One region of the Blastococcus sp. OS1-29 genome, then DNA from elsewhere that is predicted to be linked to it. Evidence: predicted binding sites of a transcription regulator. Region 1 holds the regulator's gene; the other holds the start of a gene.
The links. Region 1 encodes LexA, which represses DNA repair genes until DNA is damaged. Its sites were predicted from a motif close to TCGAACANNTGTTCGA; they were not measured.
Positions count from the first base shown of each region.

Region 2: the regulator LexA is predicted to act here: its motif matches at 1,923-1,938, upstream of AC2H4J_RS16930 (HNH endonuclease signature motif containing protein).

Region 1 covers NZ_JBXXJK010000008.1:64,595-67,990, forward strand. Annotated here, with positions in the region: gene AC2H4J_RS19740 (phosphatase PAP2 family protein) at 1-486, shown strand, start outside; gene AC2H4J_RS19745 (hypothetical protein) at 458-1,528, shown strand; gene lexA (transcriptional repressor LexA) at 1,550-2,305, opposite strand; gene AC2H4J_RS19755 (LysM peptidoglycan-binding domain-containing protein) at 2,504-3,082, shown strand; gene AC2H4J_RS19760 (hypothetical protein) at 3,259-3,396, shown strand, end outside.
Region 2 covers NZ_JBXXJK010000006.1:227,224-230,619, forward strand. Annotated here, with positions in the region: gene AC2H4J_RS16920 (hypothetical protein) at 1-51, shown strand, start outside; gene AC2H4J_RS16925 (hypothetical protein) at 165-488, opposite strand; gene AC2H4J_RS16930 (HNH endonuclease signature motif containing protein) at 694-1,905, opposite strand; gene hisH (imidazole glycerol phosphate synthase subunit HisH) at 2,087-2,722, shown strand; gene AC2H4J_RS16940 (M28 family peptidase) at 2,763-3,396, shown strand, end outside.

The sequences.
Region 1 (3,396 bases):
GGCGGCCGGGTGACGATCCTCGTCGTCCTCGCCGCACTCATCGGCCATCTCGCCTGGCGCCGGCGCACCTGGCTGCCGCTGGTCCGGGTGCTGGTCGCGCTCGGCCTGCTGACCGTCGCCGTCTACGCCATCAAGCACGGCACCGGGCGGACGGCGCCGGGCTATCCCGGCGTCTTCTTCTTCCATGCCGACGGCCAGTCGTTCCCCTCGGGCCACGTCGCCAATGCCGTCCTGATGTGGGGGATCGCCCGCTGGCAGGCGGTGGCGTACGGACTGCCCGCCCGTGTGCAGCGGGTCTTCTGGCTGCTCAGCGTGGTCGGGCCGGTGGCCACCGGCGCAGCCATGGTCTCGCTCGACTTCCACTGGCTCACCGACGCGGTCGTGGGTGCCTGCGTGGGCATCGTCCTCTTGGGCGTGGTTCACGCACTGAACGCAATGGTTCTGTCACGCTGGGTACGTGCCCGAGCAGGCCGGCAGACCGCGTAGCGGCTCGCGGGGGCGACTGCTGGCGTCGGGGGGAGTCCTCGGGGCCGTCCTCGTCCTCGGCTGCCCCCTGCCCGCGTCCGCCGGGACGACCGCGCCGGCGGCCCAGTGCCAGATCACCGACCCCCGGTTGCCCGAGCTCTCCGGACTGGTGGCGGTCGACGGCCAGTTCCTGGCCATGAACGACGGCGGCGACCAGGTCTCGGTCTTCCTGCTGGACGCCACGTGCCAGGTCGTCGACGTGCACACCGCCGCCGTCGACCCCTACGACCCCGAGGACCTGGCGGTCGCCGCCGACGGGACGGTGTGGCTGGCCGACACCGGCGACAACGACTCCATCCGGTCCACCGTGGCGCTGATCGCCCTCCGTCCGGACGGATCCACCAGCATCTACCGCCTGACCTACCCGGACGGCGCGCACGACGCCGAGGCGCTGCTGCTCGCGCCGGACGGCACCCCGTACATCGTGACGAAGGAGATCCTGGGGGCCAGCGGCGTCTACCGGCCCGGAACGGCCCTGGTCGACGGCGGGACGGTGGCCCTGGCGAAGGTCGCCGGCGTCAACTTCACCTTCACCGGCACCGTGGGTGGGCCGGTCGGGCAGGCAGGCCAGCTCCTGGTCACCGGGGGAGCGGTCGCGCGCGACGGCAGCGCGATCGCCCTGCGCACCTACACCGACGCCTACGTGTGGCCGCTGACCGGTTCCGACGTGCCGGCTGCGCTGGCCGGTACCCCTGTACGTACGCCGCTCCCCGACTCGCGGCAGGGGGAGGCCATCACCTTCGCGCCGGACAACCAGAGCCTGGTGGTCGCCAGCGAGGGGCTGCCGAGCGACCTGACGGTGGTACCGCTCGCGCCCGCTGCCGCGCCTGCGGCGACTCCGGCGGCGGGTCCGGTGCCGAGCTTCACCGATCTGAGCCGGTCGGGGCTCTCACCGATCACCAACGGTCTGATCGCGGCGGCCGCCGCGACGGTCATCGTCTGGATCGGCGGCAAGCTCCGGCGTCATCCCGTCGATCGTCGTCCCGCCGACCGGAGGCACTGAACCGCCGGCCGGCGGGCTGTCTCAGACGCGCCGCAGCACGCTGACGACGCGGCCGAGCACGGTCGCCTCGTCACCGGGGATCGGCTCGTACGCGGGGTTGTGCGGCAACAGCCAGATGTGGCCGTCGCGCCGCTTGTACGTCTTGACCGTCGCCTCTCCGTCGATCATCGCCGCGACGATCTCGCCGTTCTCCGCGGTCGGCTGCTGGCGCACGACCACCCAGTCGCCGTCGCAGATCGCGGCCTCGACCATCGAGTCACCGACGACCTTGAGCATGAACAGGGTGCCCTCGCCGACGAGCTCGCGGGGTAGCGGGAAGACGTCCTCGACGGCCTGCTCGGCGAGCACCGGGCCACCGGCGGCGATACGGCCGACCAGCGGGACGTAGGTCGGCGCGGAAGCCGGGGACTCTCCGCCGGCAGCGAGCTCTGCCGCCGCAGCCGAGTGCGGGCTGTCGCCCGGCAGCCGGACGTCGAGGGCCCGTGGGCGGTTCGGGTCCCGGCGCAGCCACCCCTTCTTCTGCAGCACCGACAGCTGGTGCGCGACCGAGGACGCCGACGACAGGCCGACCGCCTCGCCGATCTCCCGGACCGACGGGGGATAGCCGCGCCGCTCAATCGAGTCGCGGATGACCTCCAGGACGCGGCGCTGACGCTGGGTCAGCCCGTCACCGTCGGCCTCACGGTCGGGGAATGCGCGCACCGTGGACGTCTCGGTGTTCGCGGAGGCGCCACCGGCCGTCCTGCGGCCCCCTGCCGTCCCGCTCTTCTCCGCCACGTCGCCTCCTTGTCCGCTGCTCGCGCAGCGCAGATGTGTCCTCCGACGGACGGTAGCGCGCCGAGGGCCGCGGATCAAACACATGTTCGAAGTCGTGCCGTGTTCGGTGTCGCTTTCGTCGGTGGCTTGCGGTAGACATCGAACAGCAGTTCGAATCGAACAGGCGTTCGATGCAGCGGATGGACGGGAGGACGGGTCATGGGTCTCGTGCAGCAGGCGGTCCTGGACTTCGACGAGGAGATCCAGGTGCCGTGGCGGCCCCGGCTGGTCGGGGTGGCGGCCGGTGGCGACACCGGCCCCGAGGAGGCGTGGCCGCGGCGGCCGCGGCAGACGGGGCGGAGCTCGTCGCGGGTCGGCGTCTGTCGCCCGGTCGAGGCGCCGGCGCGGGACGGGGGCCTCGCGCGGCGCGGTGCGGGGGCCACTGCGGGCCGGCCGGGGGAGCCGCGTCCCGCGGTGCGCGAGCCGGCACCGGCGCGCCGCCCCGCTCGGGGCGGCGTCCGGCTCACCCGCCGGGCGCGCCTGCTGGCCGCGGTCCTCACCCTCGCGCTCGGCGTGGCGATCGGCTCGTGGCTGGGCCCACTGCTCGCGGGGCAGGACGGCGACCTGCGGCTCGCCGGGACACAGAGTGTCGTCGTACAGCCGGGCGACACACTCTGGTCCATCGCCGCTGACGTCGCCGGCACAGCGGACGTCCGCCAGGTCGTCGACCGGATCCAGGAACTCAACGCCCTCGACGGCACGGTGCTCGTCCCCGGTCAGGTCCTGGAACTGCCGTGAGCGCCTCGCAGCGCCGGCGACCCCGTGGAGGGGTGGCCGTCGGCTCGCCGCCACGCCTACGCGTTGTCGTGACCCACGTCACGACAAGAGACTCACAACGTCGGCGGTCGACTTCGTCAACCCTCAGTGCGGGCGCGTTCACCGTGTGTGGTCACTCCAACGCTTACGGTCGTCACGTGTCAGGCGCCATGGAGAACCGAGCAGCGGTGTTCACGAGCCAGCCCCAGGCCGTCGAGGTCTATCAGGCAGGCACCTGGTGGGCCGGTGAGCTGCTGGGGTGGCGGCACGACGCCGATGGTGGGTGCCAGGTCTGG
Region 2 (3,396 bases), on a different contig from region 1:
GACGCAGCCTTGGAGGGAATTCACACCGTGACGTACCTCCTCCACGACTAGGAGCTCGCTCAGTGCCCCCTAGCGGCCCATTCAGAGACACGAGCGGGCCGCGCTGGTGGCGGCATCGCGAGTGCGACTGGCCACAGGTCGCTGCAGGGAGGGACTCGGAAGGCTCAGTCCACCGACTCAAGCACCAGTCGAACGATCTCCCGGAGCTTGTTGACGTACAGAGCCTCTTGGCTATCGGTCAACAGAGGCACCACGCGCTCAATGTCGCGGAGGCCGTCCCTCAACACGGCCAGCCGCGCAGCGTCGAGGCGGCCCGCGCTGCTCAGCCACGTGGCAACGCATCCCACTACCTGGTCGTCAAGGAAGGCGACGTCAACGCCTGCGGGGTCCTCGTAGCGCAGACGCGCGGGGAACTCGGCGTGCCTGTACTCGTCGAAGAGTCGACCGACCGTCCGCTCTCGCTCCGTGCGCACCCGTTCTGTCGTCACGGGGTCATGATCCCCGAGCGAGCGCTCGCCAGGGGAGACCGTGGGTGACGAAGCCGCCTGATGCGCCCTGAAGCCGCCTTTAGGGCGGTTCGACGTCGGATGGGCTGGGTCGCCCGACGCGCGGAAAGCGAGCACCCTCAGCGAATGGCGCCTCCGTGTGCGGGCATGCGGTCGCCGCCTGGTCAGCGCACGACGGAGAGATCGGTCAGCTGGTGGTTGCGTCGGGGTGGAGAAGGATCTCCGTGCCGTCGGGACGCCAGGTGCGCCATCGGCCGTCGGGAAGCCGAGAGATCCGGAAGCCGTGGTGGACCTTGGTGTGGTGGCGTTCGCAGAGGAGCGCCCCGTTCTCCACCGAGGTCGGCCCGTCGTCCAGAACCCATTCGAGCAGGTGGTGGGCATCGCACCAGTGGGTCGGGGCATAGCAGCCGGTGAAGACGCAGCCCTTGTCCCGTACGTCGAGGGCGGTGCGGATGTGCGAGGGGAACATCCGCCTGGTCCGGCCCAGGTCCAGCGGCTGACCCTCGGGGCCCATGACGATCCGGGTGATGTTGCCGTCGCAGGCCAGCCAGCGGGCCCGGGCGGCGGAGATCCGGGCGCCGAAGCCGGTGGTGGCGGCGCCGGGGCCGGTGTGCGGGCCGGCGAAGTCGTCGAGGCCGATGGTGACCACCACGTGCGGCTTGACGGTGCGCAGGAACGGCAGGTTCTTGGACGCCAGGGCGTTGTCGGTCAACTGCACGAAGGCGTCGCCCAACTGCTGGGCGCGGGTGCGCTCGTCGCCGCTGCGTCGGTTGGCCTGCACGATCGACTCCAGCGCGGCCTGCACCTTCTCCCCGCCGACCGCGTCGAGCTCGAAGCGCCCGGTGATGCTGCCGTCGGCGTGCTTGGCGATGGTGAGGCTGCGCTGCTCGGTGGGGTCGGGCTCGCGCCCGTCGGGGTCCAGGCGCGCCAGGTAGTGGTGCACCACCTGGGCGAGCTCGGTGACGGGACGGGTGGCTGCGATCTCGGCCAGCGCGGCATCGACGCCGACGAGGTCGACGCCCTGGGCGGCGGCCGCAGCCCGGTTCTCCTCCCGGGCGACCGGGGCGATCACCGACAGCTGTTCTGCGGTCAGCTGACCGTCGGCGCAGGCGGCGGCGACCGCGGGAAGGTGCTCCAGCGTCCGGCCGTTGCGCACCACCCGGGCGGCCTCCCCGGCGGAGAGCCGGCAGTGTCCGCGCAACCAGGACGCCATGCTCTTCTTGCCGTCGCACTCCGGCGCCTGGCTGAGCTCGGCTCGACGGGCGGTGCGGGCGAGTTCGGCGTCGATGCGGTTGCGGGCCCGCAGCAGCATCCGGGTCCGGTCGAGGTACTGGGGGGCGACCAGCTCGTCGAGGTCGTCGGCGCCGAGGGCGTCCAGAGCCGACTCGAGCTCGCCCACGCCCACCTCCCAGTCGTTCGATCGTGTGTTCGAATTCTATCGCAGTACGGAGGCGCTCACCAGGGAAATCCCCAGGTCAGCGACCTGTCCACAGATCTCGGCGGACCCAAGCGGTCGACGACGGTGAAGGGTGCCGGGAATCCGCGCGGGCACCGGACCGCTCCCACGTAGCGTGGGCAGCGTGAAGAAGGTCGTCATCCTCGACTACGGGTCGGGCAACCTGCGCTCGGCCGAGCGGGCACTCGCCCGGGTCGGCGCGGACGTCACTGTCACGGCCGACGCGCAGGCGGCTCTGGACGCCGACGGTCTCGTCGTCCCGGGCGTGGGCGCCTTCGCAGCCTGCATGGACGGCCTCCGTGCCGTCGACGGCCCGAGGATCATCGGCCGCCGGCTCGCCGGGGGACGGCCGGTGCTCGGCATCTGCGTCGGCATGCAGATCCTCTTCGAGCGCGGCGTCGAGCACGGCCACGACGCGGACGGCTGCGGCGAGTGGCCCGGGGTCGTCGAGCAGCTGACCGCGCCGGTCCTGCCGCACATGGGCTGGAACACCGTCGAGGCGCCGGCAGGCACGGTGCTGTTCGACGGGCTCGCGGACGAGCGGTTCTACTTCGTGCACTCCTACGGCGTCCGCGACTTCCCCCTGGCCGCCGACGGGCCGCCCAGCCCGCTGGCCAAGCCGAAGGTGACCTGGGCCGAGCACGGCGACCGGTTCGTCGCAGGTGTGGAGAACGGGCCGCTCTCGGCCACCCAGTTCCACCCCGAGAAGAGCGGCGACGCCGGCGCCCACCTGCTGACCAACTGGCTGAACACGCTCTGACCTGCGCAGCCGCCGCGAGCCGTCCACTTACTGTGACCGCGTGGCTGCCCAGCGTTCTCGCGGCGGACGACGTGCCTCGCCCGCGCCGTCCGTCCTCCCCGGCCTGATCCTGGTCGCTCTCCTCCTCGGCCTCGTGGCCTGGAGCGTGGCGGCGCTGCAGCCGCCGCAGCCCGAGGCCGCCGCCGCGCCGGCCGACCGGTTCAGCGCCACGCGAGCGTTCCAGCACGTACAGCGGATCGGCGCGCAGACCCACGTCGCCGGCAGCGCGGCCGGCGGGGCCGTCGTCACCGACCTCGTCACCACTCTGGCCGACCTCGGGCTGGACACGCGGGTGCAGAACTCGGTCGGCGCGTGGGAGTCCAAGACCGGGTCCATGGACCTCGCCCGGGTGCACAACGTGGTCGGCTTCCTGAAAGGCAGCAACTCCACCGGGCGGCTCTACCTGATGGCCCACCACGACTCCGTGCAGAACGGGCCGGGTGGTTCGGACGACGGCGCAGGCGTGTCGACGCTGCTGGAGACCGTGCGCGCGCTGACCGCCGGGCCGCCGCTGCGCAACGACGTCGTCGTCGTCCTCACCGACGCCGAGGAGGCTTGCCTGTGCGGCGCCGAGGCCTTCGTGAACTCCCATCCCCTCGCCGACAGTGGCGGGGTCGCGCTGAACTTCGAGGCCC